One region of the Luteibacter sp. 22Crub2.1 genome, then DNA from elsewhere that is predicted to be linked to it. Evidence: riboswitches for the same ligand, from Rfam matches in the RefSeq annotation. Region 1 holds a riboswitch; each other region holds the start of a gene.

Evidence for each region. Region 1 has a riboswitch for cobalamin ahead of metE (5-methyltetrahydropteroyltriglutamate--homocysteine S-methyltransferase). Riboswitches for the same ligand answer to the same signal wherever they lie in the genome.
Region 2: linked by a shared signal. The riboswitch ahead of B5X73_RS12680 (CoA-acylating methylmalonate-semialdehyde dehydrogenase) and the one ahead of metE (5-methyltetrahydropteroyltriglutamate--homocysteine S-methyltransferase) in region 1 are both predicted to bind cobalamin.
Region 3: linked by a shared signal. The riboswitch ahead of B5X73_RS10140 (TonB-dependent receptor domain-containing protein) and the one ahead of metE (5-methyltetrahydropteroyltriglutamate--homocysteine S-methyltransferase) in region 1 are both predicted to bind cobalamin.

The regions. Positions count from the first base shown of each region.
Region 1 covers NZ_FUYT01000002.1:182,162-192,793, forward strand. Annotated here, with positions in the region: gene metK (methionine adenosyltransferase) at 1-67, opposite strand, end outside; gene metE (5-methyltetrahydropteroyltriglutamate--homocysteine S-methyltransferase) at 343-2,634, opposite strand; cobalamin riboswitch at 2,829-3,046, opposite strand; gene B5X73_RS02680 (glycosyltransferase) at 3,137-4,420, shown strand; gene B5X73_RS02685 (aldo/keto reductase) at 4,555-5,535, opposite strand; gene B5X73_RS02690 (membrane-bound PQQ-dependent dehydrogenase, glucose/quinate/shikimate family) at 5,673-8,060, shown strand; gene fusA (elongation factor G) at 8,603-10,632, shown strand, end outside.
Region 2 covers NZ_FUYT01000011.1:23,788-34,419, forward strand. Annotated here, with positions in the region: gene B5X73_RS12625 (TonB-dependent receptor plug domain-containing protein) at 1-28, shown strand, start outside; gene B5X73_RS12630 (M28 family peptidase) at 34-2,262, shown strand; gene B5X73_RS12635 (DUF1345 domain-containing protein) at 2,306-2,989, shown strand; gene B5X73_RS12640 (hypothetical protein) at 3,121-3,546, shown strand; gene B5X73_RS12645 (excinuclease ABC subunit UvrA) at 3,610-6,243, opposite strand; gene B5X73_RS12650 (DUF2000 family protein) at 6,284-6,697, opposite strand; gene B5X73_RS12655 (Lrp/AsnC family transcriptional regulator) at 6,776-7,285, shown strand; gene B5X73_RS12660 (hypothetical protein) at 7,331-7,519, opposite strand; gene B5X73_RS12665 (LysR substrate-binding domain-containing protein) at 7,631-7,843, opposite strand; partial or broken gene B5X73_RS12670 (aldo/keto reductase) at 7,873-8,330, opposite strand; gene B5X73_RS12675 (VOC family protein) at 8,439-8,822, opposite strand; cobalamin riboswitch at 8,934-9,139, shown strand; gene B5X73_RS12680 (CoA-acylating methylmalonate-semialdehyde dehydrogenase) at 9,279-10,632, shown strand, end outside.
Region 3 covers NZ_FUYT01000008.1:98,895-109,526, reverse strand. Annotated here, with positions in the region: gene edd (phosphogluconate dehydratase) at 1-751, opposite strand, end outside; gene pgl (6-phosphogluconolactonase) at 821-1,522, opposite strand; gene zwf (glucose-6-phosphate dehydrogenase) at 1,519-2,991, opposite strand; gene B5X73_RS10155 (GntR family transcriptional regulator) at 3,229-3,981, shown strand; gene B5X73_RS10150 (SIS domain-containing protein) at 3,995-5,029, shown strand; gene nagA (N-acetylglucosamine-6-phosphate deacetylase) at 5,052-6,203, shown strand; cobalamin riboswitch at 6,236-6,468, shown strand; gene B5X73_RS10140 (TonB-dependent receptor domain-containing protein) at 6,623-8,518, shown strand; gene B5X73_RS10135 (efflux RND transporter permease subunit) at 8,724-10,632, shown strand, end outside.

The DNA of each region.
Region 1 (10,632 bases):
TCTGGTCGGCGATTTTGTCCGGATGGCCTTCGGAGACCGACTCGGAGGTGAAGAGGAAATTGCTCATCGAGGGTATATATCCTTCTTTACGGATAAAGAGATAAATGGGGCGCGCCATGATACACGCCCCGTCGCCGGTTTGCAGCGGCAAGGGTACCCCCGGCGGGTGACGATTGCATGGATGTTCAGCGGGGGAAGGGGTAGGAGGGGGGTTGGGAGGGGGTTGCCGCCCGCTCTGTTGGCCTTTCGCGCGCGGGGCGCGCTCCTACGGCAGCCGCCGTATGGGAGCGCGCCCCGCGCGCGAAAGGCCAACAGCGCGGGGACACGGTGCCCCTTTTTCCGTCAGGCCACCTCCGCCAGCCGTTCGCGGGCCGCCCGGGCCACGGCCACCATCCCGGTCAGGGCCTCAGCTACCTCGGGCCAGCCGCGGGTCTTCAGGCCGCAATCGGGATTGACCCAGAGCTGGTCCGGACGAAGCACCTGGAGCGCCCGGGACAGCAGATCGGCCATTTCCTCCTTGCCGGGCACGCGCGGGGAGTGAATGTCGTAGACGCCGGGTCCGATGCCGTTCGGGTAACGGAACCGTGTGAAGGCGTCCAGCAGCTCCATCCGCGAGCGGCTGGTCTCGATCGAGATCACGTCCGCGTCCATCGCGGCGACCGCCTCGATGATGTCGTTGAACTCCGAGTAGCACATGTGGGTATGGATCTGAGTCGAGTCGCTGACGCCACCCGCGGTAATCCGGAACGCGTCGACCGCCCAGTCCAGATAGGTGGCCCAGTCACCCCGGCGGAGGGGAAGGCCTTCGCGCAGCGCCGGCTCGTCGATCTGCACGATGCCGATGCCGGCTTTCTCGAGATCGTGGACCTCGTCACGCAAAGCCAGGGCGATCTGTCGGCACACCTCGGCACGCGGGAGATCGTCACGTACGAACGACCACTGCAGCATCGTCACCGGACCGGTAAGCATGCCCTTCATCGGCCTGGCGGTCAGGGACTGGGCGTATGCGGACCAGGCGACGGTCATCGCGGCGGGACGCGCCACGTCACCGAAGACGATCGGCGGCTTGACGCAGCGCGAGCCGTAACTCTGCACCCAGCCCAGAGACGTGAACGCGTAGCCTTGCAGCTGTTCGCCGAAGTACTCGACCATGTCGTTGCGCTCGGGCTCGCCGTGCACGAGGACATCGAGCCCCGCTTCTTCCTGAAACGCCACGGCGCGCCGCACCTCCTCGCGAAGCACGGCCGTATAAGCCTCGTCGTCGAGCTTGCCCGAGCGATGCGCGGCACGCGCAAGGCGTAGTTCCGTGGTCTGCGGAAACGAGCCGATGGTGGTGGTCGGCAGGTCGGGCAGGCCAAAGCGCTGCTTCTGCACATTTGCGCGAAACGCGTAGGCCGAGCGGCGCTGTCCGAACTGGGGCGTCAGTCCACGTACGCGCGCCCGCACGTCGGCGCGCAGCACGTCGGGAGAAAGCAGTCGCGCCTCCACTGTCGCTTGCTGACGCGAGAGCGCGAGCTGCGCCGTGTCGTCGCCGACGACGGCGTCGGCATAGCGTCGCAGTTCGACGATCTTCTGCCGCGCGAACGACAGCCAGTCACCGATCGAACCCGGCAGGTGCTTTTCTTCCGACGCATCGATCGGCACGTGCAGCAGCGAGCACGACGTCGACAGCCAGAGACGCCCGTCGCCGAGGCGCTCGCGTGCGCTGGCGATGCGCGGCGCGATGGCGGACGGGTCGCTCAGCCAGATGTTGCGGCCGTCGAGCACGCCGGCGGACAGCACACGACCGGCGGGAAGCGCGTCGAGCACGGCATCCAGTTGCCCGGGCGCGCGCGCGAGATCGACATGCAGGCCGGCGACGGGCAACGACGCCGCCAGTTCGAGGTTGCCGCCGAGCTCGCCGAAATAGGTCGCGAGCAGGATGCGGCCGCGCGACCGTTCACCGATGGCGGCATAAGCGCCGCGATAGGCCGCCTGCCAGTCCGGCTCGAGATCGAGCACGAGGGCCGGTTCGTCGACCTGGATCCAGTCGGCACCCGCGTCCGCGAGCGCATCGAGCAAACCGCTCCACGCCGGCAGCAACGCGTCGAGCAGCGCCAGAGGATCGCTGCCGTCGACGGTCTTGGCCAAACGGAGGAAGGTCAACGGACCGAGGAGTACGGGGCGCGCCGCATGGCCGAGGGTGACGGCTTCACGATATTCCGCGACGACCTTGTCGGCACGCGTGGCAAACGACTGGCCCGCCTGCAGCTCGGGGACGATGTAGTGGTAGTTGGTGTCGAACCACTTGGTCATCTCCAGCGCGTGCAGGTCGACTTCGCCGTCCTGACGGCCGCGTGCCATGGCGAAATAGCCGGCCAGCGGATCGCGCTGATGGAGTGCACGGTAGCGCGGGGGAATGGCGTCGACCGCGACGGCGGCATCGAGCACATGGTCGTAAAGCGAGAAGTCGTTGACGGGAACGCTGTCGGCTCCCGCGTCGCGCGCGAGGCGCCAGTGGCGTTCGCGGAGCTGACGGGCGACGGTGAGCAGGTCGTCGGCGCTGGTTTCGCCCCTCCAGTGACTTTCGAGCGCGCGCTTCAGTTCGCGGCGTCGGCCGATGCGGGGAAAACCGGGGTAGGTAACGTGTGGCATGTGGATGATTCCTCTTCGTGGCAAAGAGGAGGGAAGGGCGGTTCGTCGCGGACGCACGTGCACTGCCACACGGAAGGTGCGGCAGCGTGAAGGCGTCATGCGGCTTGCCGTCGACCTTCGCCCCCGCGGGCGAACCGGACCCTCGCGCGAACGCGACGGCCCAGGTCGGGCAGGGCACACGCACCCATGACGGCACGCGCGCCCAGGCCGGCGGCAGGTCTTCGGGCTCGTGGATGTGGCACCTGGGTGCCGCCTTGCGTGTCGCTTCCCGGATCGCCATCGATCCAGTGCTGATGACGCGCTCGTCTCCACATACCGCTGCGGGGCAGCGCCGGATTCTCACCGGCTTCCCTCTTAGCTTTTATCCTTCTATTCGAATAGAGAGATAAAGACCGCTGGCGGCCCAGAGGTTAGCCCTACGGACGGGGCAGGTCAACGAGCCAGGCATGCATCGCGTCGACATGTCGCCCGCGACGATGCGCCAGGTCATCGGGAGTAAGGCATGGCGGCAAGGCACATCGTGATGGCGACGGTGGGATCGCAGGGTGACCTGTTTCCGTTCCTGTCCGTGGGGCGGGAGCTGGCGGCGCGGGGCCATCGGGTCACCATCGGTGCCCATGCGATTCATCGCGAGGCGGTGGCGGAGGCCGGGCTGAGGTTCGTCCTTGCCAGCGGGATCGCGGAGCCCGAGGACAAGGCCGCCTTCGCTGCCCGGGCGTTCCATCCGCTGCGCGGTCCGCGCTTCGTCGTACGTGACCTGGCTGCGGAGGATGTCGCGGCGAGCTACCGCGCGCTGGCGCCAGTATGTCTGGAGGCCGATGCGATCGTCACCTCGACGCTCGCCTTCGCCGGCCAGATTCTGGGCGAGACGACACGCGTGGCGTGGTTGTCCGCCGTCCTGTCGCCCGCGGTGTTCCTTTCCGCTTTCGATCCGCCGGCGACGGGCATGGCGCGACTCGACCGTTTCTTACGTGCGTCGCCGCGTCGTGGCGCCTGGGTGCGCCGGATCGGTGAGCGGGTGACCGCACCGTGGACACGTGCCGTGCGCAGCTTCCGGCAGTCGCTGGGTCTGGCGCCGGTGTCGGTGTGGGGCGATCCGTTTCATCGCGGACAGCACGCGCGCGATGGTGTGCTGGCGATGTATTCGCCGCTGTTGGGGCATGCGCCGCTGGATGCCCCGGCGCACAGCGTGGTCACTGGCTATTGCCGTTACTCGCCCTTCAACGAAACCCTTCCCCCGGAGCTGTCGGCGTTTCTCGACGCGGGTGACGCGCCGATCGTGTTTACGCTGGGATCGGCGGCGGTGCACGCGGGCGAGGCCTTCCTTCGCGAGAGCATGGCGGCGGCAGGGGCGCTCGGATGTCGTGCCGTCTTGCTCACCGGCTCGCCCGAGATGCGCGCGCGCTTGCCCGACACGTTGCCAGCCGGGGTGATGGCTGTGGAATATGCGTCACACGGCGCGTTGTTCCCGCGCGCTTCCGCGGTGGTACATCACGGGGGTGTCGGCACGACGCAGGAGAGTTTGCGCGCGGGGTGTCCGGCGCTCGTGGTGCCACATGGCTTCGATCAGCCTGACAACGCGGCGCGTGTGCTTCGGCTGGGTGTGGGCGATGTGTTGCCGGCATCGCGTTACCGCGCCGACCGGGCGGCGGCGAAGCTGCGCGTCCTCCTGACTGACGAAGGCGTGGCCTTGCGTGCCCAGCGCGCCGCGGGCGTCATCCGGGCCGAGCGAGGTGCGTCGCTGGCCGCGGACGTGATCGAACAGGCGATGGCGCGGCGGGGTTGAATCGCCGGCAGGGCCGGCTCCTACCAGAAGCGCGATGCGTTGCTCTGGTAGGAGCCAGCCCCGCTGGCGATCCGCGCGCAGCGCGGCGAGACCGCCGTATGACAACAACATAGCCGAACTGCCGCAAGCAACGCTTACTCGAACCCTGCGATCGCCCGCGGCGTATAAGCCTCCTCCAAAGCTGCCGTCTCTTCCTCGGTCAGCTCCAGATCGATCGCCGCCACCGCATCATCGAGATGCTGCGGCTTCGACGCCCCGACGATCGGCGCGGTGACGCCGTCACGATGCGCCACCCACGACAATGCCACCTGCGCACGAGGCACGCCACGCGCATCGGCCACCTTCTTCACCGCCGCGACGATGGCGCGATCCGAATCTTCCGTGGCGTTGTAAAGCGTTCCGCCGAAGACATCGCTCTTCTGCCGGTCGCTGCCTTCGTCCCAGTCGCGCGTCAGCCGTCCGCGTGCCAGCGGGCTCCAAGGCAACACCGCGATGTGCTCGTCGATGCAGAACGGAATCATCTCGCGCTCTTCCTCACGCTGCAGCAGGTTGTAGTGATCCTGCATGCTGACGAACTCGGTCCAGCCGTGCATCCGCGAGGTGTAAACCATCTGCGCGAACTGCCACGCATACATCGACGAGGCGCCGAGGTAGCGGACCTTGCCGGCCTTCACCACGTCATGCAGCGCCTCGAGCGTTTCTTCGATGGGCGTGGTCTGGTCGTAGCGATGGATCTGCAACAGGTCGATGTAGTCGGTGCCGAGGCGGGCCAGTGAGTCGTCCACCGAATGGAAGATCGCCTTGCGCGACAGGCCGCCGCCGTTCGGACCCTTGCGCCAGTGGAAGAAGGTCTTGGTGGCGATCACCACCTCGTCGCGTTTCGCAAAATCTTTCAGGGCGCGTCCGACGATCTCCTCGGACGTGCCATCGGAGTAGGCGTTGGCCGTGTCGAAGAAGTTGATGCCAAGGTCCAGCGCCTTGCGAATGAAGGGGCGGCTCTGCTCTTCGTCCAGCGTCCAGGCGTGGTTTCCGCGGTCGGGAACGCCGTAAGTCATGCAACCGAGCACCAGCGGCGAGATATCCAGGCCGGTACGGCCGAGCTTGATGTAGCGCATGCGAAGACTCCATCGGGGGATGCTCCATTGTGACCGGCCGGATGTAGACGCTGCATATACCTGCCATGGCTATGATTTGCGCGAACCGCGGCTTCGACGCGACGCGCCCCTGCCGCGTCACCCACCGGAGTCATGAAATGCCGTCCACTCTTTATTCACGCAGGCCGCCCCGTATCACGGGCGTGGTCATAGCGCTTCTAGGTCTCTTTCTCGTGGGAGGCGGAGCGTGGCTCGCGGCTCTCGGAGGCTCGTTCTACTACCTCATCGCTGGCGCCGCGGTCGTAGCGACCGGCATCCTGCTCGCGCGCGGTTCGGCCAGCGCACTCTGGCTCTATGCCGTGGTGCTGCTCGGGACGGCCATCTGGGCGTTCACCGAGGTCGGGCTCGTGGGCTGGCAGCTGGAACCGCGACTGCTGGTTCCGGTGGTGCTCGGTATTTATCTCGTCATGCCCTGGGTACGTCGCAAGCTCACTCCCTCGGGCGGTGGCGCCTTCGCGGTGATCGTAGCCGTTATCGTCAGCGTCGGTCTCGGCGTGGCGGGTTTCATGCAGCCCGTCGGCACGCAGGGCGAAGCGGTCATCCGAAACATGGCGGATGGCCACGACGCCTCGGTGCCGGACAGCGACTGGCAGTTCTACGGCCGCACACCCAGGGGCGATCGCTTCTCGCCGCTTGACCAGATCAACGCGACCAACGTCAGGGACCTCAAGGTCGCCTGGACGGCGCGGACGGGCGACACCATGCGTCCGGGTGAGGATCAGGGCGGTACCGACGCGGGTCACGAGTTCAACTTCGAAAACACCCCGATCAAGATCGGCGACACGCTTTACGTGTGTACGGGCCATAGCTGGGTGGTCGCCTTCGACGCCGCCACGGGTGCGAAGAAGTGGAGCTTCGATCCCAAAGCCAATACCGATGCGGACGTCTATCTGGCCTGCCGCGGCGTGGCGTATTACGAAGCGCCGCAGGGCACGCAGACCGATTGTCCGCGTCGCATCATCGCGCCGGTACTCGATGCCCGCGTGCTCGCGCTCAACGCCGACACCGGCAAGCCCTGCGAGGATTTCGGCGAGCACGGCTTCGTTTCGCTGACGCAGTATCTCGGCCATGTGCCGGCCGGCTTCCACTTCGTGACGTCGCCGCCCATGGTGCTGAAGGATCGCGTGATCCTCGGTGGCTGGGTATACGACAATCAGGCGGAAGGCGAGCCGTCGGGTGCCGTGCGCGCGTTCGATCCGCTCTCCGGCAAGCTGGTCTGGGCGTGGGACGTCGGGCACGATCCGCAGAACTGGACGCCGGGTCCGAACGATCAGCTGACACGCGGCACGCCTAACGCGTGGGGCGTGTACACCGCCGATCCGGATCTGGGCATGGTCTACCTGCCGATGGGTAACGCCACGCCGGATTACTTCGGCGGCCATCGTCGTCCGTTCGACGAGAAGGTGTCGAGTTCGACGGTCGCGCTGGATATCGAAACCGGCGAGCCGAAGTGGACCTACCAGAACACGCATCACGACCTGTGGGACATGGACGTACCGACGGGTCCTTCGCTGGTCGACTTGCCCGGTCCCGATGGCGGCACGATTCCCGCCCTGGTACAGACGACCAAACGCGGCGAGTTCTTCGTACTCGATCGCCGCACCGGCAAGCCGGTGACCGAAGTTGCCGAGAAGAAGGTGCCGACCGATACGGTGCCGGGCGACTTCGCATCGCCCACCCAGCCGTACTCGGTGGGTATGCCGTCGCTGACACCGAAGGATCTCACGGAGCAATCGCTGTGGGGCGCGACGCCGGTCGATCAGCTGATGTGCCGCATCGAGTTCCGCAAGGCGGCGTACGAGGGCCAGTTCACGCCGCCGCAGCTGAAGGACACGATCGTCTATCCGGCTTTCGATGGTGTGATCGACTGGCACGGTGCCTCGATCGATCCGTATAACAAGCTGATCATCGCCAACGCGAACTACATCCCCTTCATCGTCAGCCTTGCGCCGCGCCAGCCGGCGGAACAGAAGGGCTACGTGAAACCGTGGGACGGCACCGGTGACGAGCCAAAGGTCGGCGGCGGTCTGGCTCCGCAGTACGGCACGCCTTATGTCGGCAAGGTGCATCCGTGGCTGAACCCGCTCGGCGTGCCGTGCAATCCGCCGCCGTGGGGCACACTGGCCGCGATCGATCTGGTCACGCACAAGCTGGTCTGGGAGCATCCGCTCGGCACGACGCGCGACACCGGTCCGTTCGGCACGCATACGAACGCGCCGCTGCCCACCGGCATCTTCAACATCGGTGGCAACATGACCACCAAGGGCGGCCTGGTGTTCATCGGCGCCACGGCGGATAACTACATCCGTGCGATGGACGAGCGGACGGGCAAGGTCCTCTGGCAGGCACGTCTGCCGGCGGGTGGGCAGGCGAATCCGATGTCGTACTCGGTCGGCGGAAAGCAGTACGTGGTGATCGCCGCCGGCGGGCACAGCGGGCTGGGGACCAAGTCGGGTGATTACGTGGTGGCTTACGCGCTGCCCTGAAGAGCGTCGCCGGCAGGGCCGGCTCCGGCCTCTCTGCGGGATCCGACCGGGTCGCCGCAGACAGGTAGGAGCCGGCCCTGCCGGCGATTCCCGCGCAAGGCGATTCCCGCGCAGCAAGGCCTTGAAACCTCACCAATCACCCCTACCTAGTGCGCAGAACGCCGACGAGGCGTAAGATCCGCCCCTCACCACGAGAGCCACACCATGTTCCGCTGCAAGCACGATTTGATGCTCGACCTACCGATCGCCCCTGGGGCGCGTCGCGGGTGCGCGCGCTCCGTGCAAGGTGGAACGCTGTCGTAAGACGGCGCCCGGCCTCGAAGATTCGAAAGCACCCGCAAGGGTGCTTTTTTTTGTTTCGCATTCGACCAAACCCGCCGTTTCCAGGCCTTTACCGGAGTCTCCGTGTCATGAAGAACAGCCGCGACCCCCGATCCTGACCCGTCCTGCTCTGCCAGGGGCGGCGGTCGTCGGATCGGGGAGTGCCTCGCTCGGAACCGCTTCTTCGAGCCCCTGGCGATCCCATCAGGACATCGTTAGCCATGAGTACCACCACTCGCGAAACCACCATTCCCGTCGGCCGCTGGCGCAACCTCGGCATCATCGCGCACGTCGACGCGGGCAAGACCACGCTCACCGAGCGGCTTCTCTACAAGACCGGCACGATCCATCGCACCGGTGAGGTGCACGACGGCGCGACCACCACCGACCATATGGAGCTCGAGCGCGAGCGTGGCATCACGATCGGCGCCGCGGCCGTGCGCGCGAACTGGACTCCGCAAGGTGACCAGCCGCATCGGCTGACCCTCATCGATACGCCCGGGCACATCGACTTCGCGATCGAGGTCGAACGTTCGCTGCGCGTGCTCGACGGTGCGGTGACCGTGTTCTCGGGCGTCGCCGGCGTGCAGCCGCAATCGGAAACCGTATGGCGCCAGGCGCGCCGGCACGGCGTACCGTTGATGGCCTTCGTCAACAAGATGGACCGCCCGGGCGCGGATTTCGATGCGGTGGTCGCACAGATGCGCGACAAACTCGGTGCCAATCCGTGGGTCGTCGCGCGTCCGGTGATCGAGGGCGAGCACATGACCGGTCTCGTCGATCTCGTCGGCGAACGCACATGGCGTTTCGATGACGACGGCACGCCGAGCGTGCACGGCTGGGACGGGACGGAACGTGCCGCCCATGCCGACGCACGCGCCGAACTCGTGGCCGCCGTGGCGGACCGTGACGAAACGCTTGCCGAACTCTGGCTGGCGGAAGAGCCGATCGATGCCGACGTCCTCACGGCGGCGCTGCGTCGTGGCACGCTGGCGGGCCTCGGCTCGCCGGTATTGCCGGGGTCCGCGTTCCGCAATGTCGGTATCGAGCCGTTGCTCGATGCGTTCGTCGCGTACCTGCCGTCGCCCCTGGATCGACCGTCCGTCGTCGCGCACACCGATAACGGTGACGTCTCGCTGGCCCCCGACGCGAACGCACCGCTGGCTGCGCTCGTCTTCAAGGTGGTCAACCAGGCACATGGTCCGCTGGCCTTCGTGCGCGTGTATTCGGGTCGCCTGCACGTCGGCGATGCCGTGTGGCGCAGCGGCACCGATCGCGTGCAGCGGGTCGGCCGCCTGGCGGTCGTGCGTGCGGAAGATACCGAGGCGGTGGACGCCGCCGAGGCGGGAGACATCGTCGCGATTGCCGGCTGGAAAGACGTCGCGACAGGCGAAACCTTGTCGGACTCGCATCGCCATGTGCGGCTGGAAACGATCCAGGCGCAGCCGGCGGTATTGTCCTGGCGACTGTCTCCCGAACGCTCGGCCGATCTGCTCAAGCTCGGGAATGGCCTGGCACGCCTCGCGCAGGAGGATCCTTCCTTCCGCGTGAGCACCGATCCTGAAACCGGCGAGACGCTGGTCTGGGGTATGGGCGAGCTGCACCTCGAAGTGATGGTCGAGCGGCTGCGTCGCGAGTGGGGTGTGCAGGTGCGCACCGGTTCACCGCGCGTGGCGTACGAGGAAACCCCCGCGAAGGCCTCGGGCCCGGTCGAGGGCAAACTGGCCAAGCAGACGGGCGGCAGCGGGCAGTACGCACGCGTGGTGCTGTCTCTGGCGCCGACCGGCGAGGATGCCAACCGGTTTGTCGACAAGACGACCGGCGGCGTCATCCCGAAGCAGTTCCAGTCGGCGGTGGAGAAGGGCGCGCATTCGGCCCTGCTCGAAGGTCCGCGTGGTTACCCGGTGGTCGGTGCGGAAGTGATCGTGCTCGACGGTCAGGCCCATGCGGTGGACTCGAACGAAGCCGCGTTCCATCGAGCGGCCCAGATCGCGGTGAAGTCGGCGCTGGAAGCGACCGGTACGGTGTTGCTGGAACCGGTGATGCGCGTGTCGGTGTCGACGCCGGGCGCGGCGGTCGGTGACGTACTGGGCGACCTGCAGCGTCGCGGTGGGCAGATCGTCCACCTCGCCGATACGCAGGAGCGAACCGAGATCGAAGCCGATGTGCCGCTGGCGCAGCTCGACGGCTACAGCACCGCGTTGCGTTCGCTGAGCCAGGGGCGCGCGTCGGCGACGGTGGCTTTCGAGGC
Region 2 (10,632 bases), on a different contig from region 1:
CGCCAGCGCCACGTACCGGTGGGACTGATGCGCATGCGTACGCTATTTATCGCTTTCTCCCTCACCGTCGCGGCTGGCGCCCATGCCGCTCCCGCCGAACCGATCGCCGGCTTCGGCGGCGCCTCGACGCAGGCGGAGCGCGACGTGGAGCAGCGTGTCGACGCGTCCATCGGCAGCGCCGATCTCGACGGCTGGTTACGGCGGTTGACGTCGGCGCCCAACCAGGTCGGGTCGCCGCATAACGACGACAACGCGCGTTTCATCGCGGACAGCCTGCGTCAGTGGGGCTGGGACGTGAAGGTCGAATCGACGCGTGTGCTCGTCGCCTATCCCACGGTGCAGAAGCTTTCGCTGCGGGGCGGTGAGAGCTATGCGGCGGACTTTACCGAGCCCGCCGTTGCCGGTGATCCGGATACCGCAAAACAAGACGGCGTGTTGCCGGGCATGGAGTCGTACAGCCCGGACGGCGCGGTCGATGCGCCACTGATCTACGTCAACGAAGGCCTGGCGAAGGACTATGCGGATCTCGAGCGCACCGGCGAGTCGGTCAAAGGCAAGGTGGTCCTGGTCAAGTCGAGCGGTGCCGGGCGCTGGGTGAAGCCACGCCTTGCGCAGGAGCACGGCGCGGTCGGCGTGGTGATCTACTCGGATCCGGAAGCCGATGGCTTCGTGAAGGGTGACGTCTACCCCGACGGTGCGTGGCGCACGCCGCGTACCCTCCAGCGAGGCACGCTTGGCATCGACAGCGTGCTGGATGCAGCAAGTGCGAAGACGATCCAGGCCGCGAAGCACACGGCGGACCTGTCGATTCCTGTGGTTACCATCGGCTATGGCGACGCCGAACACTTCCTGCGGGCGCTCGGCGGGCAGGCCGTGCCGGACCGCTGGCAAGGCGGTCTGCCGCTGACCTATCACGTGGGGGGCAATGCACGTGTTCATCTGGAAGTCCGTTCGCCGTGGGAATGGCGCACGCTGCACAACGTGATCGCCACGTTGCGTGGCAGCGAGCATCCCGACGAGTGGGTGATTCGTGGCGTGCATCATGACGCCTGGGTCTACGGTGCGTGGGACCCGCTCGCGGGCACCACGGCGTTGCTGGCTGAGGCCAGGGCCATCGGCGAGCTGGCCAAGGCAGGCGTGCGACCGAAGCGCACGCTGGTGTTCGCCAGCTGGGATGGCGAAGAGCTGGGTATCCTGGGCTCCAAGGCATGGACCGCGCAGCACGCCGCCGAGCTGTCGAAGAAGGCCGTGTTCTACCTCAATAACGACACTACCGGCAGGGGTTTCCTCGCCGCGCAGGGTGACCCGTCGCTTTCCACTCTGATCGACGGTGTGGCAGCCGATCTGCAGGACCCGGAAACCGGCGCCACCGTGCAGGCACGTCGGCTGGCCAAGCGTGCGGTGGATGCGGCGGAGAAAGGCAAGGATGTCTCGGGTCCGATCGTTCCGTCGCGCGTAGGCACCGGCTCCGATTACCTGTCGTTCGCGCATCGCCTTGGCGTGCCGTCGCTGCACGTTCGCTATGGTTACGACCGCGACGGGGATGACGAGAGTGTGCCGGTGTACCACTCGCTCTATGACACATACACGCATTACCAGCGCTTCGGCGATCCCGGCCTTGCTTACGTAGGGTTGCTGGCGAAAACCAATGCGCGGCTCGTCCTGCGTGTCGCCAATGCGGACGTGCTGCCGTGGCGATACACCGGCTTTGCCACGGCGCTCGGCAAGGACATCGACCGCTTGCAGGCGAGCTCGGAAACGGCGCACAAGGAAGCGCAGCGCCATAACGCCCTGCTGGATGACGGTTCGTACCACCTGGCCGATGTGGCCTATCGGAAGCTGCAGCCGCCCGCGCGCGTCGACGATGGGTGGCAGGCGGTGAATCTGGACGCCCTGCGCGACGCCCAGCGCGATCTCCTGGCCGCCGCTGGCGCCTTCGACGCGGCCGCGTCCATCGCTGAAGCAACGGGTGCGCCCGCACTGTCTTCGTCCCGCGCCGCGAAGGTCAACCGTGCGTTGCGCGATGTCGCTCCGGCGTTCCTCCAGGCGTCCGGCTTGCCCCAGCGCAGCTTGTATCGGCACCTGCTGCAGGCCCCGGGTCGCAAGGAGGGCGAAGACGTCGCGCCGCTTCCGGGTATCGGTGACGCCATCGACGCGAAAGCCTGGGATCAGGCGAGTGCGGAAGTGACCCTCACCGCCAACGCGACCCGAAAGGCCGCCGAGGCTCTGCGTCAGGCGACGGTGACACTGACGCAGCCGTAAGAGGTTATAGTCCGCCGCATTCGCCGGGTGGACAGCTTTTTTCATGACCGAAACGCCGCAAAAATCAGCGCCTCATCGCAGGAAAGTGTGGGGTCCGATCCGCTACGCCCACGCCCGCCCGCGCCTGCTGGTGGGTGCGGCCGTGGCGGTGGTTGCCGCGGCGGCGCTGGAATTCAGCGGCATGCCACGGTCGTTGCCGCTGCTGCTGGGGTTCGATCTGGGTGCCGTCGTGTACTTCGTCCTGCTTTTGCGGATATTCGTCGGTGCCAGTCCGGCCACCATGCGGCGGCAGGCGAAGCAACAGGACACCGGCCGGTGGACCACGCTGCTGAGTGGTGTGGTCCTCTCCGCCGTCGTGCTCGGCGCGGTCACGACGGAGCTGAACTCCAGCGACAAGGGCGGGGCACTGGCCATCGCGGTGGCCGCGACCACCATCATCCTGGCGTGGACCTTCATGAATACCCTGTTCTCCCTGCATTACGCCCACGGGTATTACGGGGAGTTCGGCAAGCCACACCAGGGGCTCGATTTCCCCGGTGATGAAGAACCCGATTACTGGGATTTCGCCTATTTCGCCTTCACCATCGGCATGACCTTCCAGGTCTCCGATGTCCAGATCACCACCCGGTACCTGCGCCGGATCGGGCTGATGCACAGCGCGATCGCGTTCTTCTTCAATGTCTTCATCATCGCCATCAGCGTGAACATCGCCGCCGGCAAGGCCTGATCGGCAATAAGTTCACCCCCTACTGCCCATTTTTCTTATTGACGCGACGCCGCAAACGCGGTGTCCTTCGATTAGCCGTCCATACGGCAGGGGCCCTGACGGGCTTGAGAAGAGAAGGGGGGGGAAGCCAAATGACAATCCAGACGTTCGCACGGGCGGCGGGGGTCGCCCTGGTCCTCGTTATCGCCAGTAACGCGGCGGTCGCTCGCTCCGAGGACGACACACCACCCGAGTCCATCTGCTCGGTGCTCGGCACCGCCGCCCGCTACCTCAACACGACGGTGACCGTCCGTGGCGTGGCCAGCAGCGAGGGCAAGACGACGACGCTGTCCGATGCGCAGTGCAAGGGCGCGGTGGACCTCGCCATGGACGACAAGTCCGCCGGTAAGCGGGATGTGTCCTCGTTCCGACGCACGGTGAGCAATAAAGGCACCCGTGCCGATGCCACGGTGTTCGGACGCTTCAAGGCGACTGGCGACGCGCAGCATCCGTATGCCATCGACGTGTACAGCGTGCGTGACGTGAGCGAACTGCCGGCGGTTGCCGAGGGGAGCTGAGGGCAGCTCCCGCGGGGGCAGTGCATGGTCGTCGATGGGGCCTGTTCCTGTCGGCGACGCCGTTTACCCGAGTACCCGAGCCAGATAAGGCGCCGTACGGCTCGTCGTCTCGCTGGCGACCAGCCGCGGCGGCCCGCAGGCGACAATCTTGCCGCCCTCGTCACCCGCGCCGGGACCGACGTCGATCACCCAGTCGGCTCCGGCGACCACGCGCATCTCGTGCTCGACGACGACTACCGTATTGCCGGCCGCCACCAGCCCCTGCAACTGCGCCACCAGCTTGTCCACATCCGACGGATGCAGTCCGGTGGTCGGCTCGTCCAGCACGTAAAGATTGCTCCCGCGCTGCGACCGCTGCAGTTCCGTCGCCAGCTTGATCCGCTGCGCCTCGCCGCCGGAAAGCTCCGTGGCCGGTTGTCCGAGGCGCAGGTAGCCAAGCCCGATGTCATAGAGAAGCGACAGCGGCTTCATCACCGCTGGCTCGTCGACGAAAAACTCGCAGGCTTCCTCGACCGTCAGTCGCAGCACGTCGGCAATGTTCTTGCCGTTCCACTGCACTTTTAGCGTGGCCTCGTTATAGCGCGCACCGTGGCACGTGGGGCAGGGTGCATAGACGCTGGGCATGAAGAGCAGCTCGACGCTGACGAATCCCTCGCCCTCGCAGGTTTCGCAGCGCCCCTTCGCCACGTTGAACGAAAAGCGCCCGGCGTCGTAACGCTTCGCCCTGGCTGCCTTTGTCGCGGCAAACAACTTGCGCACGTGATCGAAGAGCCCGGTATACGTCGCCAGGTTGGATCGAGGCGTGCGCCCGATCGGCTTCTGGTCGACCTGGACCAGTCGCGTGATGGCGTCGGCGCCCTTGTGGATGCGACCGCCGGTCTTCGTGATGACGCTGGGTGCCGCGTCATCGCCTTCGTCCTCCGGGGCGGGCAGCTCGTGGCCCAAATGCTCACTGACCAGCTCCACCAGCGCCTGGCTGACCAGACTGGACTTGCCCGAGCCGGAAATGCCGGTGACCGCGGTAAACAGACCGATGGGGAAGGCGGCATCCAGATTATGGAGGTTGTTGCGCGTGATGCCGCGGAGTTCGAGCCAGCGCGATGCCGGGCGAGGTGACCGCTCAAGAGGCCGCTCGTGACCGAACAGATAACGCGCGGTACGCGACAGCGCCACGTCGGCGAGACCATCGGGAGGACCGCTGTAAAGAATCTCGCCGCCGCGTTCGCCTGCATCCGGGCCGACGTCGACCAGCCAGTCAGCGCGACGCATGACGTCCATATCGTGCTCCACGACGAAGATCGTATTGCCCGATCGCTTCAGTTGCTCCAGCGCGGTGAGCAAGGCCTCGCCATCCGCCGGGTGAAGGCCGGCCGACGGTTCGTCGAGCACGTAGACGACGCCGAACAGGTTCGAGCGGATCTGCGTGGCCAGGCGCAGCCGCTGCAACTCGCCCGGTGACAGCGTGGGACTTGATCGGTCCATTGAGAGGTAGCCAAGGCCGAGTGCCTGGAGCGTACCCACGCGGGCAACGAGATCCTGTGCGATGCGCTGAGCCGCGATACGTTTTTCCTCGGACAGGTTGGGGGTGCGCCGCACGTCCGATGACCCGTCGTGCGCGGCGCCGCCGGCGGCTACGCGCTTCGCATTCGCGCGCTTACCCGCGGCGCGGCTGCGTGTGGTCGACTCGGCCAGCTCGTTGAACCGCCCCTCGGCTGCCGGTTTCAACGTATCGACCAGGGCATCGAATGACAACGCGGACAGGCTTCCGATGTCCAGCCCGGCAAAAGTCACGGACAACGACTCGCGCTTCAGACGCTTGCCATCGCAGACCGGACAGACGCTGCCGATCATGTAGCGCGACACGCGCTTCTTCATGAGCGGACTTTGCGTCGTGCTGAAAGTGTGCAGCACATAACGCCGCGCACCCATGTACGTGCCCATGTAACTGGGTTCGGTCTTTCGCTTCAGTGCCGCACGGGTTTCCGCCGGCGTGAAGCCGGCATAGACCGGGACCGTCGGGGTTTCCTCGGTGAACAGGATCCAGTCGCGCTGCTTCTTTGGCAGGTCCTTCCACGGCACGTCCACGTCGTAGCCGAGGGTGACCAGAATGTCGCGCAGGTTCTGACCGTGCCATGCCGGTGGCCATGACGCGATCGCGCGTTGGCGCAGGGTCAGCGTGGGATCCGGCACCATCGACGCCTCCGTCACCTCGTACACGCGGCCCAGCCCGTGGCAGTGCGGGCAGGCACCTTGCGGCGTGTTGGGCGAGAAATCCTCTGCGTATAACATCGCCTGGCCGGCGGGGTACGAGCCCGCACGCGAGTAAAGCATGCGCACGAGACTCGACAGCGTAGTGACGCTGCCCACCGATGAGCGTGCTCCGGGCGTGCCGCGCTGCTGCTGCAATGCCACCGCGGGCGGCAGCCCCTCGATTTCGTCGACGTCCGGCACGCCTACCTGGTCGATCAGGCGTCGCGCATAAGGCGCCACCGACTCGAAGTAGCGTCGCTGCGCTTCCGCGTACAGCGTCCCGAAAGCGAGTGACGACTTGCCCGATCCCGACACCCCGGAGAACACGACGAGCGAGTCGCGAGGGATCACGACGTCGATGTTCTTGAGGTTGTGCTCGCGTGCGCCACGTACACGTACGAAGCCACGGAGGTCGGTCGAAGAGGGCGGGGATCTACGCTTGGTCATCCAGGGATTATCGCAGCCCCGGCTTGCGGTTCCCGTGAAATCACGTGTGCAGAGGCACGCCCTTGGTGGCTTTCTCGATCGCCTTCCGAGGTCCGCGTAACGCGATGCCGACGAGGTTGGGTGCATCGGCGTCTTCCGCGAGGAAGGCTTCGCGGTTGGCCGCGTCGTGTCCAGTGGAGAACATCGCCTCGACATAGATCGCGCGGGTCACGTCGCGTTCGATGGCGACGCGATGCGCATGGGCGAGCTGCGTCGCATCGGCACCGAACACGAGCATCGGCTGCCCGAGCAGGCGCGCGTAGTGACGTCCGGCCGCATCGATGTATGGCTCGCCCATGGCATCTGCCGCCGCTCCGGCGATGCCGGTGGCCAGGAAGGCGGTGACGTTGAGCTTCTGCCATGTCAGCAGGTCGCTGCGGACGAGGATGGCGACGCGGGTGTCGAAGGTGGTCATGTCAAAGGTTCTTCGCAGTCTGTTAGGCTGATTCAGTAAAACGCCGAATGTCATTCGGCGAAAGGGCGACAGGCTGCCATGACGAAAAAAACGAAAGCCATTCCGGGCGAGACCCCCGACGCGGTCCGGCTCGACGCGATCGACCGAAAATTATTAGGCGCGCTCTCCGCCGATGCCACGCTGAGCTACGCGGAGCTGGCCGAACGGCTGCATCTCTCCGCACCCGCGCTGCATGAGCGGGTGAAGCGGCTGCGCAGGGATGGGGTCATCAAGGCCACCGTGGCTGTGCTCGATGGGGTGAAGGTCGGGCGTCCGTTGCTGACCTTCGTCCACGTGGACACGACCAGCTGGGCGGTGACACGCCAGCTGCTGGCGCTGCAGGCCTTTCCCGAGGTGGAGGAAATCCACACCGTGACGGGAGAGAGCGCGATGTTGCTGAAGGTACGGACGGCCGATACGCGGGGGCTCGAACACCTGCTGGAGCGGATTCACGCGATGGAGGGATTCAAGGGGACGCGGAGCTATATCGCTCTGTCGACGTATCTGGAGCGGGGACCGAGTGCGGAGGAGGCTTCCGGGGCGACATAAAAAAACCCCGCGGTGCGGGGTTTCTGACGCCGACTTACGGGAGGCTCAGCGATCGCGTCGCGCGCGAACCTTGATCCGCTGCATCCGGCGCTGCTGCATCATGTTGAACCAGAAGGCCGTCTCCGTCACGACGCCAGCGGCGACGAGCAGCAACGTCCCTGTGACCGAACCGGCAAGAAAGAACACGACGTCCAGGGCGAACAAGGCGGCGAGGACGAGATGACGTTGGCTCATGGGTGACTCCTGCTTGCTGCGCGGCCCCGGGACCCGGGCGCGGCCTGATTCGATCCTCGGCTACCTACGAGATGGTGTCAATCGCGGAAACGTCAAGGGATTGTGGGCGATTCAGCCACGATAACGTAGCGCATCCACCAGCAGGGTCAGTGCGGGGGAGGTCTGCCGCCGGTTCGGGTAGTAAAGGTGGTAGCCCGGAAACGGGTCGCACCAGCTCTCCAGGACGCGCACCAGTCGTCCGGCCTCGATATGCGGCACGACGACGTCCTCGGGCACCCAGGCCAGACCAAGGCCCGCCAGGGTCGCCCGGAGAATGTGGTTCATCCCGTTGAGCACCAGCTAGCCTTCGACGCGAAGTGCTTCACCTTGCCTTCCTGGATGAGATCCTTCACCGCACCGGCGACGTCTTCGATCGGCACGTTCGGGTCTACGCGGTGCTGATAGAGCAGATCGATCTGCTCGATGCCCAGACGCTTGAGGGAACCCTCGGCGGCCTTGCGGATGTTTTTCGGGCGGCTGTCCAGACCCGTCTGCTTGTTCGTTTCCGGATCGAACGCGAAGCCGAACTTCGTCGCGATGACGACGCGGTCGCGCATCGGCGCGAAGGCCTTGCCGACGATCTCCTCATTGGTAAACGGACCATAGACCTCGGCCGTATCGAAGAAATCGACGCTTAGGTCCACCGCCTCGCGGATGAGCTTGACTGACTCGTCGCCGCTCAGCACGTGGCTATAGCTGAAATTGAGGCCCATGCAGCCAAAGCCGACGGCTGAGACCTCCAGCCGCTTTTACCGAGAACGCGCTTTTTCATGGTGATCTCCAGAAGGTAGCCATGACGCCATGCTACCGACCGGGGGTCCAGTGATTAAGTGGGATAAACCGCTTGAGCCTATGCGGGCAGTTCATCAATGATCTTCCATCAGCCGGCGTGAAACACCGCCTCGATGTTATGGCCATCCGGATCCAGCACGAAACCGCCGTAATAGCCTTCGTGATAGTGCGAACGCGGGCCCGGCGGACCGTTGTCCCTCGCGCCCGCATCCAGCGCCGTCTGATGAAATAGCCGCACCAGCTGCTGCGAACTCACCCGAAAGGCGACGTGTACCGGCGGCTGATTGGGTGTGCCCTGGTAGATCCAGAAATCCGGCTTGCCGTTCTCGCCGAACCCCGCCACGTCGGTACGTCCCGTTTTCGAGGCGGGGAAGTGCACGATCAGTTCATAGCCGATGGAGGCCAATACGGTCGTATAGAACTGCTTGCTGCGCTCGAAGTCGCTGACGGTGGCGCCGGTGTGGTCGATCATGGAGATCTCCTGAGCGTGGAACGGCTGATCCGCGCAGCTTAGTCGGAATCCGTGGCGGCATCCAAGGCGCCTTTACTGCATCGCAGCGTGTCGCTCGCCGCGTCGCCGCCTACACTCCCGCTGGCCACAGGTGTCCTGCCGCCGCCATTCCGGTGCGCAGGGTGAAACGGGAAGCCGGTCCGATGCCGGCGCTGCCCCCGCAACGGTAGGCGAGAAAACCCGACTCAGAACCACTGCGGCAACGCGGGAAGGTGTCGGGGTGATGCGGATCGCATCGCTCGCAAGCCCGGAGACCGGCCCGTGGTGGGCACCGCTTGCGGTGTCTTCCTCGGGTGTTGCGGTGGGCAACCGGACGAGCTGGCTCGATGCGGCGTCCGTGGCCTCGAACCGACTTGTCTCGCTCACGCACGCCCGGTTTCGCGGGTGAGCGATATGGAGACAAGCATCATGAACGAGATGAATCGTGCCGCGACCGATGTCGCGACCGTCAAACTGCTGATCGACGGTGAGTTCGTCGAGTCCGCGACCACACAATGGCGCGATGTGATCAACCCGGCGACGCAGGTCGTCCTGGCACGTGTGCCCTTCGCCACATCCCGGGAGGTGGATGCGGCCGTCGCCGCCGCCCGGCGCGCGTTCGCCACCTGGCGCAAGACGCCCATCGGGACGCGGGCCCGCATCTTCCTCAGGTACCAGCAACTGATCCGCGAACACATGGCGGAACTGGCGGCGATCCTCACGGCGGAGCAGGGCAAGACACTGCCGGACGCCGAAGGCGACGTGTTCCGTGGCCTCGAGGTGGTGGAGCAGGCGGCCGCCATCGGCAATCTGCAACTCGGCGAGCTGGCCAACAACGTGGCCGGTGGCGTGGACACGTACACACTGCTGCAGCCGCTGGGTGTCTGCGCAGGCATCACGCCGTTCAACTTTCCGGCGATGATCCCCCTTTGGATGTTTCCGATGGCCATCGCCACGGGAAACACCTTCGTGCTGAAGCCGTCGGAGCAGGACCCGATGGTCACCATGCGGCTGGTCGAGCTGGCGCAGGAGGCAGGCATTCCCAGGGGCGTGCTCAACGTCGTGCACGGGGGCGAGGAGGTGGTCAACGCCATCTGCGATCACGTCGACATCAAGGCGGTGTCTTTCGTCGGATCGACGAAGGTCGGTACGCACGTTTATCACCGTGCATCGCAAGCCGGTAAGCGCGTGCAGTGCATGATGGGGGCGAAAAATCACGCTGTCGTTCTGCCCGACGCCAACAAGGAGCAGACGTTAAATGCCATGGTCGGTGCCGCCTTCGGTGCGGCCGGGCAGCGTTGCATGGCGGCATCGACGGCGGTGCTGGTGGGGGCCGCGCGCGAGTGGATTCCCGATCTCGTTACCAAGGCGAAGTCACTGAGGGTCAACGCGGGGACCGAGGCCGGCACCGACGTCGGCCCGCTGATCTCATCGTTGGCGCGTGACCGCGTCGAGAGCCTGATCGACGCGGGCGTGGCACAAGGCGCGACGCTGGAGCTCGACGGTCGCGGATACCGGGTGCCGGGCTACGGCAACGGTAATTTCGTCGGGCCGACCATCTTCTCGGGCGTGAAGCCCGGCATGCGTATCTACGACGAAGAGATCTTCGGGCCCGTGCTGGTCGTCCTCACGGTCGACACGCTGGACGAAGCGATGGATCTGGTCAACGCCAATCCCAACGGGAACGGTACGGCCGTGTTTACGCAGAGCGGTGCGGCTGCCCGTCGCTTTCAGGAAGACATCGATGTGGGGCAGGTCGGTATCAACGTACCGATCCCGGTGCCGGTGCCGC
Region 3 (10,632 bases), on a different contig from region 1:
GCGCCTCGAAGCTCGCGCCCGGCAGGTGCAGGCCCATGATCTCCATCAGCATCTGGTTGGAGTTCGCGGTGCCGTAAAACGTGCAGGTACCCGACCCATGATAGGAACGCGCTTCCGCGTCGAGCAGTTCCGCGCGTGTCGCCTTACCGGCGGCGAAGGCCTGACGGACCTTCGATTTCTCTTCGTTCGGAATACCGGACGGCATCGGACCCGACGGCACGAACGCGCTGGCGAGATGGCCGAAGCTCAGCGCGCCGATCAGCATGCCCGGCACGATCTTGTCGCAGATGCCGAGATACAGCGCGCCTTCGTACATGTCGTGCGAGAGCGATACGGCGGTCGCCATGGCGATGAGGTCGCGCGAGAACAGCGACAGCTCCATGCCAGGACGACCCTGGGTGACGCCGTCGCACATGGCCGGCACGCCACCGGCGACCTGCGCGGTGGCGCCGAAGTCTCGTGCGATCCGACGGATCAGTTCCGGATAGCGCTCGTACGGCTGATGCGCCGAGAGCATGTCGTTGTACGAGGTGACGATGGCGATATTCGACGCGTGGCCGTTGCGCAGCGCGTCCTTGTCGTTCTCACCGCACGCGGCGAAACCGTGCGCGAGATTGCCGCACGACAGGTGATGGCGTTTGGCGCCCGTCCCGCGGGCGGCGTCGATCCTGGCGAGGTACGCGGCGCGCGAAGTGCGACTGCGCTCGACGATACGCTGCGTCACCTCGGCAACGATGGGATGAAGGGTCATGGCGTGTTCCTGAGGCTTTGACCGGGCGGTCGGTGCCGCGCGCCTGACGCGCGGCGGTTGAACGATGGATCAGGCGGCCCAGTAGACGTCCACGGGCACGCGGTCCTGCTTGAGCACGGCGGCGATCGGGAAGTCTTCGCCGGCCTGAGCCCTGGCGAGCACGTCTTTCTTGTCCGCACCTTCGATGTGCAGGTAGAGCGTGCGCGTATCGAGCACGCGCGGCAGGCTGAGCGTGATGCGCGGCTCACCCGCACCGCCGGCACGCATCGACAGCACGCTCCGCGTACCGTTGAGGTCGAGCGCTTCGGCGAGGTGGTCGCCGCCGGGGAAAAACGACGCGGTGTGGCCGTCCGGACCCATGCCGAGCACGACGACATCGAACGGCTTGCCGAGCGCGTCGACCTTCTCGCCAACGCCCTCGAGCGCGGCATCGACGTCGTCGGCATGCGCCTTGTCGAACAGCGGCAGGAAGGCGGCGACGTGCGCTTCGTGCGCGATCAGGGTGTTCCTGACCATGCGCGCATTGGAACGCTCGTTGTCTTCGTCGACCCAGCGCTCGTCGACCAGCGTGATGGTGACCTTCGACCAGTCGATCTCCTGCTCGGCGAGCACGGCGAACATGACCTTGGGCGTGCCGCCGCCGGAAACGGCGATGCTGGCCTTGCCACGCGCCTTGATGGCGGCGTCGAGCTTGCCGGCGATGTCGCGCGCCAGCGCATCGGCGAGAGTGAGCTTATCGGCGAAATCGTGCTGATGGATCTTGGCGTTCATGCTGCGTCCTCGGCCCAGGTACGGCCATCGCGTTCAATGAGCGCCACGGCGGCGCTCGGACCCCAGGTACCCGCGGTGTACGGCTTCGGCGTATCGCCGCTGCCCTCCCAGGCTTCGAGGATGGGACCGGCCCAGTTCCATGCGGCTTCGACTTCGTCGCGGCGCATGAACAGGGTCGGGTTACCACGCACGACGTCGAGGATCAGCCGCTCGTAGGCATCGGGCTGCTGCACGCCGAACGCCGCCGCGAAACTCATGTCGAGCGGCACGTGGCGCAGGCGCAGGCCACCCGGACCCGGATGCTTGATGGTCAGCCACAGCTTGACGCCCTCGTCCGGCTGCAGACGCAGCGTCAGGCGGTTGGGCAGCAGCGGACCGTTGGTGGGATCGAAGATGGAATGCGGCAACGCGCGGAACGTCACCACGATCTCCGAGACCCGGCTAGGAAGGCGCTTGCCGGTGCGCAGGTAGAACGGCACACCCGCCCAGCGCCAGTTACCGATCTCCGCCTTGAGGGCGACGAAGGTTTCGGTCCTGGACTGGTCGCTGCCGAGTTCGTCGAGATAGCCCGGGACGCCCTGACCTTCGGCCGCGCCGGCGCGGTACTGCCCGCGCACGGTGAGGTTGCCGGCGTTGCTGGCGTTGATCGGGCGCAGCGAACGCAGCACTTTGAGTTTTTCGTCACGCACGGCATCGGGCGCCAGCGACGAAGGCGGCTCCATGGCGAGCATGCAGACCAGCTGCAGGATGTGGTTCTGGACCATGTCGCGCAGCGCGCCGGCACGATCGTAGTAGCCCGCGCGATGACCGACGCCGACCGTCTCGGCGACGGTGATCTGCACGTGGTCGATGTGCTGGGCATTCCACAGCGGCTCGAACAGGGCGTTGCCGAAGCGCAGCGCCAGCAGGTTCTGCACCGTTTCCTTGCCGAGGTAATGATCGATCCGGTAGGTCTGCGATTCGTTGAAGACCCGGGCCACGGCGTCGTTGATGGCGTTGGCGCTTTCCAGATCGCGACCGATCGGCTTCTCCAGGACCACGCGCGAGCGCTCGCCGTTGAGACCGAGCGACCCGAGGCGCTGGCAGATGTCGGTGAAGATGTCCGGCGCGGTGGACAGATAGAACACGCGGATGTGCTGGGCCTGCTGTTGCATCAGCGCGGCGAATTCATCCCAGCCTTCTTCCTTGCGCGCGTCGAGCGAGCGGTAGGAAACCATCTGGATGAACGCGTCCAGCTGGGCCGGAGCCACGTGGGACACGCCTTTCTCGACCGAGGAGCGGACCAGGTCGCGGTAGCCCGCGTCGTCGAGGGCCTCGCGGGCCACGCCGATGAGGCGGCTGCTGGGCTGGATCTGGCCGTCCACGAAGCGATGGAACAGCGCGGGAAGAAGCTTGCGGACGGCGAGGTCGCCGGTGCCGCCGAAGATGACCAGATCGAAGGGTTCGATCGGGAGGAGATGAGCGCTCACGACAGTGGCCTGCTGGGATCGATGGGTATGCCGACGGATCGTACCAGTGACATACCAGGTCATACCAGCCCCGTACCACTCAAGGCGGCGTTTTCCATCGCGATATCAGGCGATGACGCCGCAAAAACGTTTACGGGCCGACTTTGCATCGTGCAAACGCCCGTTTGAATCGCTCACTGGTATTCGCGGGCTTGGACGGTCTTGCCGCAGTGGTCGTTGATTGGTATCTTCTCGGCCATGGAAAGCGCCCTCGTCGCCGAATACCAACGCCTGCAGTACGACCCGGCCGCCCGGCAGCCGCTGGCGTACATGCGCCTGCGTCGCGCCATCCGCAACGTGATCGAAAACGGCGAGGTGCAGGTCGGCCATGCGCTGCCCAGCGAGCGCGACCTGGCCAGGGCCCTCACGCTGTCCCGGGTTACCGTGCGCAAGGCCATCGGCGGCCTGGTCGAGGATGGTCTGCTCACCCAGCGTCATGGCGCGGGCACCTTCGTGTCCGAGCGCATCGTCAAACCGCTGTCGCGTATGACCAGCTTCACCGAGGATCTTCGCGCTCGCGGGCTCAATCCGCGCTCGGAGTTCTTCGAGCGGGCCATCGGCGAGGTCACGCCGGAAGAAGCCATGGCGATGAATCTCTCGCCCGGCACCCAGGTGGTCCGCCTGCACCGCCTGCGCTACGCGGGCGACGAGCCGCTGGCGATCGAGCGCAGCGCCGTGCCGCTCAACCTGCTGCCGGACCCCAGCCTGGTCGAGGATTCCCTCTACGAAGCGCTCGACACGCTGGGCAACCGCCCGCGACGTGCGTTGCAACGCCTGCGCGCGGTGGTGCTGGGCCCTGCCCAGACCCGGCTGCTCCGGCTCGGCGCCGGCAGTGCCGGGCTGAATATCGAGCGGCGCAGCTTCCTCGACGACGGCCGCATCGTCGAGTTCACGTGTTCCTGGTATCGCGGGGACATCTACGACTTCGTCGCCGAACTGCAGAGCGACTGACGGACCATTCTTCATGACGATCCAGCCGCAAGACACCCTGATGTACCGCGAAGCGCACGAGACCGCCGAGGTCGTCGAGCGGCAGCTTGCCCTTAACGACGCCGTGATCGGCACCCTTGCCGAACGCCTGCGCGCGAATCCGCCGCGCATGGTGATCACCTGCGCCCGTGGCAGCTCGGATCACGCGGCCATGTACGCGAAGTACGTATTCGAAACGCAGCTGGGCGTCGTCACCGCCTCGGCCTCGCCGTCGGTCACCTCGATTTACCACGCCGCGCAGCGCCTCGATGGCGCGCTTTACGTCGCCGTATCCCAGTCGGGCAAGAGCCCGGATCTGGTCCGCAACGCCGAGGCCGCGAAGAAGGCCGGTGCGTACGTCGTGGCGCTGGTCAACGTGATCGACTCGCCGCTGGCGGACGTCGCGGACGTGGTCGTCCCGCTGCACGCGGGCCCGGAAACCAGCGTCGCCGCGACCAAGAGCTATCTCGGCGCGCTGTTCGCGATTCTGCATATCGCCGCCCGGTGGAGTGGCAAGGCCGAGATCGCCGACGCCCTGGCCGCGTTGCCCGCGCAGCTGCGCCAGGGCTGGGATGCCGACTGGTCGTCGCTGACGGAAGGCCTCGTCGATGCGCACAACCTGTTCGTGGTCGGTCGTGGCTTCGGCTTCGCCGGTGCGCTGGAAGCGGCGCTCAAGTTCAAGGAAACCTGCGGCCTGCATGCCGAAGCCTTCAGCGCGGCCGAAGTGAAACACGGCCCGATGGCGCTGGTCGGCCCGGACTTCCCGGTGCTGTTCTTCGCGCAGAACGACGACACGCTCCCGGGCGTGCTCGATGTCGCCGCCGAGTTCCGCAAGCGTGGCGCCAATGTCTGGATCGCCGCGCCGGGTGCGACGGGTGAGGGTGTGCTGCCGCTGGTCGCCACCGCACCGATCGCCGCGCCGCTGATCACGGTGCAGAGCTTCTACCGCGCCACGGCGGCGCTCGCGCTGAAGCGCGGCTTCAATCCCGACGTGCCGCCGCACCTGAATAAAGTCACCGAGACCGTCTGACCGTCACCCTCAAGGAATCGCCATGACTCTCGCCCTCGTCAACGGCCGCGTGCTTACCGACAACGGATTCCAGAGCGGCTTTGCCGTGCTGGTCGACGATGGAAAGATCACCGGACTGGCGCTGCCATCCGATCCGCGCGTGCGCGCGGCGGAGCGCCATGACCTCGGTGGTCGCACCTTGCTGCCCGGCTTCATCGACTGCCAGGTCAACGGCGGGGGCGGCGTGTTGTTCAACGATGCACCGACGGTCGACGCGATCCGCACGATCGGCGAGGCACACGCGAGATTCGGCACCACGGGTTTTCTGCCCACGCTGATCAGTGACGACGCGGAGGTCATGGCGAAAGCCATCGATGCCGTGAACGACGCGGTCGCCCAGGGCGTGCCGGGCGTGCTCGGCATCCATCTGGAAGGCCCGTTCATCGCACCCGAGCGCAAGGGCGTGCACGACCCGGCCAAGTTTCGCATCGCCGATGCCGACGATGTCGCGATGGTCGCGCGGCGCCACGGCGGCGTGACCCTGCTGACGCTGGCCCCCGAGCGCGCTTCCGCGGAAGTACTCCAGCAGCTGGTCGCCAACGGCGTCATCGTAGCCGCGGGCCACACGGCGGCCGACTACGAGACCACGCGCCATGCACTGGCGACGGGCGTGCGCGGCTTCACCCATCTGTTCAACGCGATGACACCCTTCACCAGCCGCGAGCCTGGCGTCGTCGGTGCCGCGCTCGAAGACCAGGCCAGCTGGTGCGGTCTGATCGTCGACGGCCACCACGTGCACCCGACCTCGCTGCGTGTCGCCATCGCGGCGAAGGCGCCACGGAAGATGATGCTGGTCACCGACGCGATGCCGCCCGTGGGGTCGGACAATCCGAACTTCGTGCTCAAGGGCGAAACCATCACCGTGCGCGACGGCGTCTGCCAGACGGCGGACGGCACGCTGGCCGGCTCCGCGCTGGACATGGCCACGGCGGTGCGCAATACGGTCGACATGGTTGGCGTGGCCTACGATGAAGCCGCGCGCATGGCGTCGACGTATCCGGCCGCGTTCCTCGGCCTCGGCGCCACCCACGGTCATATCGCCGCCGGTTACCGCGCCGACTTCGTCGTGATGGACGAGACCCATACGGTGATCGAAACCTGGATCGGCGGCGAGCGCGTTTACGCCGCAGGCTGATCGGCCGGTCGTGACAGCGCCCCACCCTCCGGTTAAAGTCGCGGGGTTCGGGTGTCCCCGGGGCGTCGCGCCACGGGGATGAAACGGGAAGCCGGTGCGCCGCCTCTGCGGCAAGGCCGGCACTGCCCCCGCAACGGTAAGCGCTCGGGGTCGTCACGGCCCCTCGGACACGGCTTCAGCCACTGCGACAGCGGGAAGGCGCCGGTCCGACACCCCCTCGGGGACGGCGTGAGTCCGGAGACCGGCCCGACGACGCGCCCCGTGAGCCATCCCGGGGCGTCGTCCCGTTTCGGGCGATTCGCGGAGGGCGAATCCGGACAGTCATCCGGGTTCCGCCCGTGTGCCGTTCGCCGTATGTCCTCCTCGCGCGCCCTTTGAGCTACGCATTGCCGCGCTATGCGGCGGAGGAAGACCGTTCCATGAAGAAGACCCTGCTCGCGGCAGCCCTGCTGTCGTCGATCGCCGCTGCCCACGCGGCCGACGCCCCGGACGCCCTCGATCCCGTGATCGTCACCGCGACCCGCACGGCCACGCCACTGGACGAGGTACTCGCCCCGGTGACCGTGATCACCCATGAAGACATCGAGCGTCTGCAGCCGCGTAACGTCCAGGACCTGCTCGCCGGGCTGCCCGGTGTGGTCATGGCCAACACCGGCGGTATCGGCCAGCAGACCTCGCTGTTCATGCGTGGCAGCAACTCCTCGCACACGCTGGTCCTCGTGGACGGTGTCCGCGTGGGTACCGTGGGCGCGGGTCTGCCGGCTTACGAGCAGCTGGCGGTCGAGCAGATCGACCATATCGAGGTCGTCCGCGGTCCGCGCTCGAGCCTTTACGGCTCCGACGCGATCGGCGGCGTCATCCAGATCTTCACCCGCCACGGCCAGGCCGGCGAAGCGCCGACCCCGAGCCTCTCGGTCACCGGCGGCAGCCACGGCTACACCGCCGGCCAGGTCGGCGTGTCGGGCGGCACGACCCACGGCTGGTACAACGCCAGCCTCGGCGGCCAGTACACCTCGGGCATCAATGCCTGCCGCATCGGCGCGGGCACGGCGTTCAAGGGCTGCTTCACCGACGAGCCGGACCATGACGCCTATCGCACGTACAACGGCGCACTGTCGGGCGGTTATCGCTGGGACGACGGCACCGAGCTCACCGGCAGCTGGCTGCGCAGCAAGGGCGATATCGAATACGACGGCGACTACCAGAACCTGACCCGACGCTCGCAGCAGGTCGCCGGCGCGAAGCTGGCTTTCGACGTGCTGTCCGCGTGGCGCATGTCGGTCAGTCTGGGCCAGAACCAGGACCGCGCCGACAACTACCTCAACGGCGCCGACAAGGGCTATTACGACGCGGACTTCAACTACGTCACCGGTGCCGACAAGCTGCGCGTGGGATATCTGTACTCTAAGCGCAATCAGGGTTCCTGGCAGAACGACTTCACGCTGGCCCCGGGCCAGACGCTGAGCGCCGGCGTCGACTACCAGCAGGAAAAGCTGAGCAGCGACACGGATTATCTCAAGGACACCCGCAACAACACGGGCGTGTTCGCGCTCTACCAGGGCGTGTTCGGCCCGCATGAGATCCAGCTGTCGGCCCGCCACGACCACAACACCCAGTTCGGCAACCACACGACCGGCTCGGCCGCCTATGGCTTCCGTTTCGACAACGGCATGAAGGTCACGGCCTCTTATGGCACCGCCTTCCACGCGCCGACCTTCAACGACGAGTACTACCCGTACGGCGTGCCCACGGTGAACCTCAAGCCGGAGAAGTCGCGCACCGCCGAGATCGGCCTGTCGGGTCGTCCGGGCATCTGGAACTGGGCCGTCAACGCCTACCAGAGCCAGGTCGACGACCTGATCGGCTACGACGCGAACTTCCTGCCGGTCAACGTCAGCAAGGCCCGCCTGCGCGGCCTCGAAGGCCAGGTCGGCGCGGACGTCGATGGCTGGCACGTGCGCGGCTACCTGACGCTGCAGCAGCCGCTGGACCGGGACAGCGGGCTCGAGAAGGACAACCTGCTGGCCCGCCGTCCGCGTCGCACCGGTCGCGTGGATCTGGACAAGGACCTGGGCGCGTTGACACTGGGTGGCTCGGTCTACGCCTCGGGTTACAGCTACGACGACGCGGCCAACACGACGCGTCTGGGCGGCTACACGACCGCGGATCTGCGTGCCACCTGGCACATGGACGATGCCTGGAGCGTGCAGGGCCGGGTCGCGAACGTGGCGGACAAGCGGTACGAGACGGCGGCGTATTACAACCAGCTGGGGCGGACCTACTATGTGACCGTGCGGTTCTCGCCCGTACGCTGAGGGAGCACCGTGTAGGAGCGCGCCCTGCGCGCGATGTTTCACGGCATCGCGCGCAGGCGCGCTCCTACCCCTGGCGCCGGGTTCGGGCAAACGCCGCACCCCTGCCTTCCGGCAGGGCCCCCACTAAAGGCACACGCCACGGACCGGCGCGGACGTCATAAAGTCCCCGGGCGCGGGTATGCTTCCCGCGATCACAGGAAGTGTCGTGAACGTTTTTGCACCTTTCATTCGCCGGCCGATCGGAACCTCGCTGCTTGCGGCGGGGCTCGTGCTGTGCGGCTCCATCGCCTACATGCTGCTCGGCGTGGCGGCCCTGCCGTCCATCGAAGTGCCCGCCGTCTTCATCCAGACGCAGATGCCCGGTGCGAACGCGCAGACGATGGCCTCGACCATCATCGCCCCCCTGGAGCGCCACCTCGGCCAGATCCCGGGCGTGGACCAGATGTATTCCAACAGCTCGGAAGGCAGCGGCTTCGTCCGCCTCCGTTTCAGCATGGACCGCTCCACCGATGCCGCCGCGCGTGACGTGCAGGCCGCGATCAACGCGTCCGCCGCCGACCTGCCGGCCGGCATGCCCAGCCCCCCGCAGTACTTCAAGTTCGACACCGGCCAGATTCCCGTTCTGCTGGTGTCGTTCACCTCGAAGTCGCTGCCGCCGGACAAGCTCTACGACGTCGTCGATACCCTGATCCGGCCCGCCGTGGCGCAGATCGATGGCGTGTCGCGCGTACAGGTCTTCGGTGGGACCCCGCACGCCGTGCGCGTGGAGCTGGATACCCGCGCGTTGTCGTCCAAGGGGCTCACCGCCAACGATGTGTCCAATGCGCTGCATGCCGCCAACGTGACCTCGCCGCAGGGCCTGCTGTCCGACGGCAAGGCACAGATGACGGTCGTCGCGAACGACAGCATTCGCGACGCGAAGGATTTCGGCGACATCCTCATCGCGATGCGCAACAACGTGCCGGTGCGCCTCTCGGACATCGCCCGCGTCTACAACGGCCAGCAGGACCAGTACCAGGCCGCATGGTTCCAGGGCGAGCGCTCGGTCACCATGCAGATGAGCAAGCGTCCGGAGGCGAACTCCATCGCCACCGCCGACGCGATCCGTGCCGCGCTGCCGCGCTTCCGTTCGCTGCTGCCGGCGGACGCGAAGGTTACGCCCATCTTCGACCTGACCCAGACCACGCAGTCCGCGCTGCACGAGGTCAAGGTCGCGCTGCTGATCAGCATCGTCATGGTCTTCCTGGTCATGATGGTGTTCCTGCGCCGTCTCGGTCCGACGCTGATCGCGACGCTGAGCGTGCCGTTGTCCCTGGCCGGCGCCTTCGTGGTGATGTGGACACTCGGCTATACGCTCAACACGATGTCGCTGATGGCGCTGGTGCTGTGCATCGGTTTCGTCGTCGATGACGCCATCGTGGTCATCGAGAACATCGTCCGGCACATGGAGAACGGCAGTAAACCGATGCCGGCGTCGCTCGAGGGCGTGCGCGAGATCGGCTTCACCGTGATGTCGATCACGCTGTCGCTGGTGGCGGTGTTCGCGCCGCTGCTGTTCGGCAACAACATGATCACCAAGTTGCTGCGCGAGTTCTCGGTGACCCTGGCGGCGGCCGTGCTGATTTCGGCCATCGTGTCGCTGACGCTCACGCCGGCACTCTGCGCCCGCTATCTCAAGCACGACGAGCCCGACCGCCAGCCAGGCCGCGTCGAGCGCGCGCTGGAACGCTTCGATCGCGGGTTTCTGCGCCTGTATGAGCGCGGACTGGACTGGGCGATGCGCCATCGGCGGGTCATGCGCTGGCAGCCACTCATCCTGCTTTTCGCCACCTTCGCGCTGGGCTTCGCCGTGGTGAAGACCGCCGGTGGCAATTTCATGCCCGACGAGGACACGGGCATGCTGCAGGCCGATGTCACCGCGGACGCCAACATTTCGCCGGACGAGATGTCGCGACGCCTCAAACGCGTCGGCGAAATGATGCAGAACGATCCGGCCGTCGCCGACGTCACCACACTGCTCGGCAGCGGCAACGATGGCGCGGCCGTCGGCAACAGCGGCACCATGTTCATCGATCTGAAGAAGAAGGGGAGCGGCCCGGATCTGCGCCATGAAT